DNA from 2 places in the Pseudomonas sp. KH_040 genome. Region 1 is predicted to be linked to the other one. Evidence: predicted binding sites of a transcription regulator. Region 1 holds the regulator's gene; the other holds the start of a gene.

The links. The regulator sigma-54, encoded in region 1, starts transcription at its own class of promoters, with help from an activator protein. The targets are predictions, from matches to a motif close to ANTGGCATNNANNTTGCTNT.
Region 2: the regulator sigma-54 is predicted to act here: its motif matches at 1,957-1,976, upstream of flgB (flagellar basal body rod protein FlgB).

The regions. Positions count from the first base shown of each region.
Region 1 covers NZ_CM174487.1:1,029,752-1,033,888, reverse strand. The annotation lists gene lptA (lipopolysaccharide transport periplasmic protein LptA) at 1-36, shown strand, start outside; gene lptB (LPS export ABC transporter ATP-binding protein) at 36-761, shown strand; gene AC3IUF_RS04435 (RNA polymerase factor sigma-54) at 949-2,442, shown strand; gene hpf (ribosome hibernation-promoting factor, HPF/YfiA family) at 2,516-2,824, shown strand; gene ptsN (PTS IIA-like nitrogen regulatory protein PtsN) at 2,837-3,301, shown strand; gene rapZ (RNase adapter RapZ) at 3,304-4,137, shown strand, end outside.
Region 2 covers NZ_CM174487.1:5,011,510-5,015,646, reverse strand. The annotation lists gene AC3IUF_RS22315 (chemotaxis protein CheV) at 1-805, shown strand, start outside; gene cheR (protein-glutamate O-methyltransferase CheR) at 852-1,679, shown strand; gene flgB (flagellar basal body rod protein FlgB) at 2,017-2,424, shown strand; gene flgC (flagellar basal body rod protein FlgC) at 2,428-2,871, shown strand; gene flgD (flagellar hook assembly protein FlgD) at 2,887-3,612, shown strand; gene flgE (flagellar hook protein FlgE) at 3,643-4,137, shown strand, end outside.

The sequences.
Region 1 (4,137 bases):
CAGCCGAAGAAGAAAACCGACGAGAAAACCCAGTAATGGCAACTCTGAAAGCTCAGCACCTGGCCAAGGCCTATAAAAGCCGCCAGGTCGTGCGTGATGTCAGCCTGTCGATCGACAGCGGCCAGATCGTCGGCCTGCTCGGCCCGAACGGCGCCGGCAAGACGACCTGCTTCTACATGATCGTCGGCCTGGTACAGGCCGATCAGGGTCGCGTGCTGATCGATGATCTGGACGTCAGCCACCAGCCGATGCACGGTCGTGCCAAGGCCGGTATCGGCTATCTGCCGCAAGAAGCGTCGATCTTCCGCAAACTGTCGGTGGCCGACAACATCATGGCCATCCTCGAGACCCGCCAGGAGCTCGACAAGGCCGGCCGTCGCAAAGAGCTGGAAAACCTGCTGCAGGAATTCCACATCAGTCACATCCGCGACAACCTCGGCATGAGCCTGTCCGGTGGTGAACGCCGCCGTGTGGAAATCGCTCGCGCGCTGGCAACGGCACCGAAATTCATCCTGCTCGACGAACCGTTCGCCGGTGTCGACCCGATTTCGGTCGGCGACATCAAGCAGATCATCCACCACCTCAAGGCCAAGGGCATTGGTGTACTGATCACCGACCACAACGTCCGTGAGACGCTGGACATCTGCGAAACCGCTTACATCGTCAACGACGGTCAGTTGATTGCCGAGGGCGATGCAGAAACCATCCTGGCCAACGATCTGGTCAAGGAAGTGTATCTGGGCCACGAGTTCCGCCTGTAAGCGCAACAGTGCCCGGTGCGCCGCCCGGGCGCTGTATCGATTCAAGCAGGATTTAATACGCTTTAATTGTTACAGCGCTCTAGGCAAACACTTCAGTTTCAGGCATATAATTTGCTTAAGTTTGGCGCTTCGGCGCCCTGTAGTGGATGGCGCATAGCGCCGGCGAATAAGGTGTTAAGCCCCTGCCATGAAACCATCGCTAGTCTTGAGAATGGGCCAGCAGCTGACGATGACACCGCAGCTGCAACAGGCCATCCGTCTGCTCCAATTGTCGACCCTGGATCTGCAACAGGAAATCCAGGAGGCTCTGGAATCCAATCCGATGCTCGAACGCCAGGAAGAAGGCGACGACTTCGACAATTCCGACCCCATGGCCGACAACGCCGAACAGAAGCCCGCCACCGAAATCCAGGAACCGTCCTATCAGGAAACTGCCCCGACGGTGGACAACCTCGAGGAGGGCGAATGGAACGAGCGCATCCCCAACGAGCTTCCGGTCGACACCGCTTGGGAAGACGTCTACCAGACCAGTGCCAGCAGCCTGCCGAGCAGCGACGATGACGAGTGGGACTTCACCACACGCACCTCCGTCGGCGAGAGCCTGCAAAGCCATCTGCTGTGGCAACTGAACCTTGCACCGATGTCCGACACCGATCGCCTGATCGCCGTCACCCTGATCGATTGCATCAACAATCAGGGCTACCTGGATGAAACCCTCGAAGAGATCCTCGAGGCGTTCGATCCGGAACTGGACATCGAACTGGACGAAATCGAAGCCGTCCTGCACCGCATTCAACAATTTGAACCAGCCGGCATCGGCGCCCGCAACCTCGGCGAATGCCTGCTGCTGCAATTGCGCCAGCTGCCAGCCAAGACGCCTTGGCTGGCTGAAGCCAAGCGTCTGGTCAGCGATTACATCGACCTGCTCGGCGGCCGCGACTACAGCCAGTTGATGCGTCGCATGAAGCTCAAGGAAGACGAACTGCGTCAGGTCATCGAACTGGTGCAGAGCCTGAATCCGCGCCCAGGCTCGCAAATCGAGTCGACTGAAGCCGAATATGTTGTCCCTGACGTTATCGTGCGCAAGGACAACGAACGCTGGCTGGTCGAGCTCAATCAGGAGTCGGTGCCACGCCTGCGCGTCAATGCCCAGTACGCCGGTTTCGTGCGTCGCGCCGACACCAGCGCCGACAACACCTTCATGCGCAATCAGTTGCAGGAAGCCCGCTGGTTCATCAAGAGCCTGCAGAGCCGCAACGAAACCCTGATGAAAGTTGCCACCCAGATCGTCGAGCATCAGCGCGGTTTTCTGGAGTACGGCGACGAAGCCATGAAGCCGCTGGTCCTGCATGACATCGCCGAAGCGGTCGGCATGCACGAATCAACGATTTCACGGGTGACCACACAGAAATTCATGCATACCCCGCGCGGTATTTATGAGTTGAAATACTTTTTCTCCAGCCACGTCAGCACCTCCGAAGGCGGCGAATGCTCGTCCACAGCGATCCGCGCGATCATCAAAAAACTGGTTGCAGCGGAAAATCAGAAAAAGCCGTTGAGTGACAGCAAGATCGCTGGTTTACTGGAGGCACAAGGCATTCAGGTGGCTCGCCGCACCGTCGCCAAGTACCGCGAATCCCTCGGGATCGCGCCTTCGAGCGAACGCAAGCGGTTGATGTAAGCCACGTTACAGCGTTCCAGTGGCAGGCTTTTCGGCCTGCCGCTTTATGCACTGGCAACGAAGGAGAAGCTGTATGCAAGTCAACATCAGTGGACACCAACTGGAAGTGACCCAACCTCTGCGTTCCTACATCGAGGAAAAACTCCAACGACTGGAGCGACATTTCGACAAGATCACCAACGTGCAAGTCACGATGTGCGTCGAAAAGCTGAAGCAGAAAATTGAAGCCACCTTGCATATACCCGGCAGCGAAGTGGTCGCTAACGCAGAAGATACTGATATGTATGCTGCGATCGACTCACTGACCGACAAGCTGGATCGCCAACTCAAAAAGCATAAGGAAAAGACCCAGAGCCTCCTTCAGGGCGCTACCGGTCGTTAACATCCCTAATCCATGATCCGACTTGAAACCATCCTGACCCCCGGCCGTTCCCTCGTGAACGTGCCGGGCGGCAGTAAAAAGAAAGCCCTCGAACAAATTGCCAACCTGATCGCCCGCGAAGTGCCGGATCTGGAGATGCAAGATGTCTTCGAGGCGTTGATTGCCCGTGAAAAACTCGGCTCCACCGGTTTTGGTAACGGCATCGCCATTCCTCACTGCCGTCTCAAGGGTTGCCAGTCGCCTATCAGCGCCTTGATGCACCTTGATACGCCAATCGATTTCGACGCCATTGATGGCGCTCCGGTTGACCTGCTGTTCGTACTGCTGGTCCCGGAAGCCGCCACCGATGCGCACCTGGAGTTGCTGCGTCAGATCGCCAGCATGCTCGACCGCAAGGACGTGCGCGATAAACTGCGCAGCGCCGCGAGCAACGAAGCCTTGTATCAGGTTGTCCTGGACGAGCAGAACGGGCATTAATCATGCGCTTGATCATCGTCAGCGGCCGTTCCGGCTCGGGTAAAAGTACGGCTCTGGATGTCCTTGAGGACAATGGCTATTACTGCATCGACAACCTTCCTGCAGGCTTGCTGCCGGAACTGGCCGAACGCGCGCTGATTCACACTGAGCTGGCGCAACCGCTGGTGGCCGTGTCCATCGATGCGCGCAACCTGCCGAGCCACCTGACGCGCTTTCCGGAGCTGCTTGAAGATGTCCGGGGAAAGCACATCCAGTGCGACGTTCTGTATCTGGACGCCGACGAAGAAACCCTGCTCAAGCGTTTCTCCGAGACTCGCCGTCGCCATCCACTGAGCAACGCCAACCGCTCGCTGGCCGAGGCGATCCAGGATGAAACCGCCCTGCTCGGCCCGATTGCCGACCTCGCGGACCTGAAGATCAACACCACCAATCTGAACCTGTATCAGTTGCGCGACAGCATCAAGCTGCGCCTGCTGAACCAGCCGGAGCCGGGGACCGCATTTCTGGTCGAGTCCTTCGGCTTCAAGCGCGGCATGCCGGTCGACGCGGATCTGGTATTCGATGTGCGCTGCCTGCCCAATCCGTACTGGAAGCCGGAACTGCGCGCGCAATCAGGTCTCGATGCGCCGGTGGCTGAGTACCTTGCGGCGCAGCCAGAGGTCGAAGAAATGTTCCAGGACATTTTCACTTACCTGCACAAGTGGCTGCCGCGCTTCGCTGCGAGCAACCGCGCCTACGTCACCATTGCCATTGGCTGCACCGGCGGGCATCACCGCTCCGTCTACCTGACCGAACGCCTGGGTCAGGCCCTGCAGAAAACCCTGAAGAACGTCCAG
Region 2 (4,137 bases), 2.7 Mb from region 1:
GTTGCAGTGCCCGTCGCTGACGTTGATGCCCAAGTCCAGTCCTGTCGTGTGCGGGGTGGCAAATATCCGGGGGGCGACCATTCCGATCCTTGATCTGGCAATGGCTACCGGTTCCGGAGCGTTGAAAGACAAGAACAACCCGTTCGTGATCATCACGGAGTACAACACCAAGACCCAGGGTTTCCTGGTCCGCTCGGTGGAGCGCATCGTTAACATGAACTGGGAAGAGATTCATCCACCACCCAAGGGCACGGGTCGCGATCATTACCTGACCGCTGTGACTCGGGTGGACAATCAGTTAGTCGAAATCATCGACGTCGAGAAAGTGCTGGCGGAAGTTGCGCCGACACCGGAAGCGATTTCGGTGGGCGTGGTCGATGTCGAGACCCAGACCAAGGCACTGTCGTTGCGTGTCTTGACGGTCGATGACTCGTCGGTGGCGCGCAAGCAGGTCACGCGTTGTCTGCAGACCATCGGTGTCGAAGTGGTGGCGCTGAACGACGGCAAACAGGCGCTGGATTACCTGCGCAAGCTGGTCGATGAGGGCAAGAAGCCGGAAGAAGAGTTCCTGATGATGATTTCCGACATCGAGATGCCGGAGATGGACGGGTACACCCTGACGGCGGAAATCCGCGGCGACGCACGCATGCAAAAGCTTCATATCATCCTGCATACTTCGTTGTCCGGGGTATTCAATCAGGCGATGGTCAAGAAAGTCGGTGCCGATGACTTCCTGGCCAAGTTCCGCCCTGATGACCTGGCATCCCGGGTAGTCGACCGGATCAAAGCAGCAGATATCAGCTAGGGGCGTTTTGTCCCTGGCGGTCAACACGATTTAAGAGGCGGCATCATTGTCTACGGGTAATTTGGATTTCGAACAGTTCCGGGTCTTCCTGGAAAAAGCCTGTGGCATTCTGCTCGGTGAAAACAAGCAGTACCTGGTCTCGAGCCGTCTCAACAAACTGATGGAGCAGCAAGGCATCAAATCCCTGGGTGAGCTGGTTCAGCGCATCCAGACCCAGCCGCGCAGCGGTTTGCGCGAGCAAGTGGTCGATGCCATGACGACCAACGAAACTCTGTGGTTTCGTGACACCTATCCGTTTGAAGTCTTGAAGAACAAGGTGCTGCCTGAAGCGATCAAGGCCAGCCCCAACCAGCGTCTGCGGATCTGGTCGGCAGCCTGCTCGTCGGGCCAGGAACCATACTCGCTGTCGATGTCCATCGACGAGTTCGAGCGGACCAACCTCGGTCAGTTGAAGATGGGTGTGCAGATCGTTGCCACTGATTTGTCCGGCCTTATGCTGACCAACTGCAAGACTGGCGAGTACGACAGCCTGGCGATCGGTCGCGGTTTGTCGCCGGAACGTCTGCAGCGTTACTTCGACCCGAAAGGGCCGGGGCGCTGGGTAATCAAGGCGCCGATCAAGAACCGCGTGGAGTTCCGCTCGTTCAACCTGCTCGACAGCTATGCCGCGCTGGGCAAGTTCGACATCGTGTTCTGCCGCAACGTGTTGATCTACTTCTCTGCCGAAGTGAAGAAAGACATTTTGTTGCGCATTCACAGCACGTTGAAGCCGGGCGGTTATCTGTTCCTTGGCGCTTCCGAAGCGCTGAACGGTTTGCCGGACCATTACCAGATGGTGCAGTGCAGCCCGGGGATCATTTACCAGGCGAAGTGAAGCATGCGGAAAAAAGGGAGCCCTCAAGGGCTCCTTTTTTTTGCCGCATGCTTCACGTAGGAGCTGCCGAAGGCTGCGATCTTTTGATTTTGTTTTTTAAGAACAAGATCAAAAGATCGTCCGATCGCGGCCCGAGCCTTCGGCAGCTCCTACAGGGGGAGGTGTTAACAGGAAGAAGCGGCAGAAAAGCGGCATCCGGCGGAAACCGGTTGCCGCTTTTCTGGCATTGCCGCTTTGCCGACTCCCGGCAAAGCCCCGGTTTATTTGGGTTTTGTGGTTTGGCACGGCGCTTGCTAAAGCTCAGTTACGAAAAACCGGTCACCTGAAGGTTCCCGACATGAGCATCAGCTTCGATAAAGCGCTCGGCATTCACGAAAAGGCATTGGGCTTCCGCGCCCAGCGTGCCGAAGTGCTGGCCAACAACATCGCCAACGCCGATACCCCGAACTACAAGGCGCGGGATCTGGACTTCTCCAAAGTGCTTGAAGCACAGACCCAGAAAAATGCGAACGGCACCATCGCCCTGAACATGACCAACAGCCGTCACATCGAAGCTGAAGGCCTGGGCAACGGCGACGAATCGCTGATGTATCGCACGCCGATGCAACCGTCGATCGACCAGAACACCGTGGACGCCCAACTGGAACAGTCGAACTACGCGGAAAACGCCGTCGGCTTCCAGGCCAGCTTCACCCTGCTCAACAGCAAATTCAAAGGGCTGGTGTCAGCCCTGCGCGGAGAGTAATCCATGTCCCTGTCCAGCGTTTTCAACATTGCCGGCAGCGGCATGAGCGCACAGACCACGCGTCTGAACACCGTGGCCTCGAACATCGCCAACGCCGAAACCGTCTCCTCGAGCATCGATCAGACCTATCGCGCCCGTCACCCGGTGTTCGCCACCATGTTCCAGGGCGGCCAGAACAGCGGCAGCAACTCGCTGTTCCAGAGCCAGGACGCGGCCGGTCAAGGCGTACAGGTGCTCGGCGTGGTCGAAGACCAGAGCAACCTCGAAGCGCGCTACGAGCCGAATCATCCGGCAGCCGACGCCAAAGGCTACGTCTACTACCCGAACGTCAACGTGGTGGAAGAAATGGCTGACATGATTTCCGCGAGCCGGTCCTTCCAGACCAACGCCGAAATGATGAACACCGCCAAAACCATGATGCAGAAAGTACTGACCCTCGGTCAGTAATAAGGGGCGACGGCCATGAGTGTTTCCGATACCACCAGCAGTTTGAGCATGAATGACATCCTGGCGAACTCGTCGAAAAAGACCAGTTCGACCACCGGTGGCATTGCTTCGGCCACTAACAGCGCCACCGGCGGCCAGGCCCTGGGCAAGGACGCGTTCCTGCAATTGCTGGTCACCCAGCTGAAAAACCAGAACCCGCTTGATCCGCAGGACAACAGCGCCTTTGTTGCGCAGTTGGCGCAGTTCAGCAGCCTGGAAGGCATCACCACGCTGAACAGCACGGTCAGTTCGCTGGCCGGCAACTACAACTCCTCGCAAGCGTTGCAGGCTTCGTCGCTGGTGGGTCGCAATGTGATCGTGCAGACCAACTCGGTTCAGCTCGACGATCCGAGCAAAGGCATGACCGGTTCGGTCACCGTTCCGTCGTCGATTGCCGGCGGCACCGTGAGCATCACCGACAGCAGCGGCGCGGTGGTTCGCACCATCGATCTGGGCAGTCGCGCCGCAGGCGCCGCGAGCTTCACCTGGGACGGCAAGGACAAGGACGGCAATCTGGTCAAGACCGGTACCTATACCGTCAAGGCCAACGCATCGATCAATGGTACCTCGACCGATATGGCGACCTACCTGCCGGCCACCGTCACCAGCGTGACGATCAGCCAGACCGGCGGCGAGCTGATGCTCAACCTGTCCGGCAAGGGCACCGTTGCCCTGTCCAAAGTACAAACCATTGGTATATAGAGCCGACTAACCGGCACAAAGGAGTGGAATATGTCTTTCAATATCGGCCTTAGCGGTCTCTATGCAGCCAACAAACAACTGGACGTGACCGGCAACAACATCGCCAACGTCGCGACCGCCGGTTTCAAATCGTCCCGTGCAGAATTCGAAGACGTCTACTCGGCGACTCGCCTGGGCAGCGGCAGCAAAGTGATCGGTAACGGCGTGCGCCTGGCCAACGTTTCCCAGCAGTTTACCCAAGGTGACATCAACAACACCGGTAACGTGCTGGACATGGGCATCAACGGTTCGGGCTTCTTCACCATGAGCAACAACGGCTCGGTGTCCTACACCCGTGCCGGTACGTTCAAGGTCGACAACGCCGGTTACATCACCAACACCGACTACACCTCGCGCCTGCAGGGTTACGGTGTGGACGCCAACGGCAAGATCATCAACGGTGTATTGACCGACCTGAAGATTGATACCTCGAACCTGGCGCCGAAATCGACTTCGTTGGTGACGTCGAGCATCAACTTGAACTCG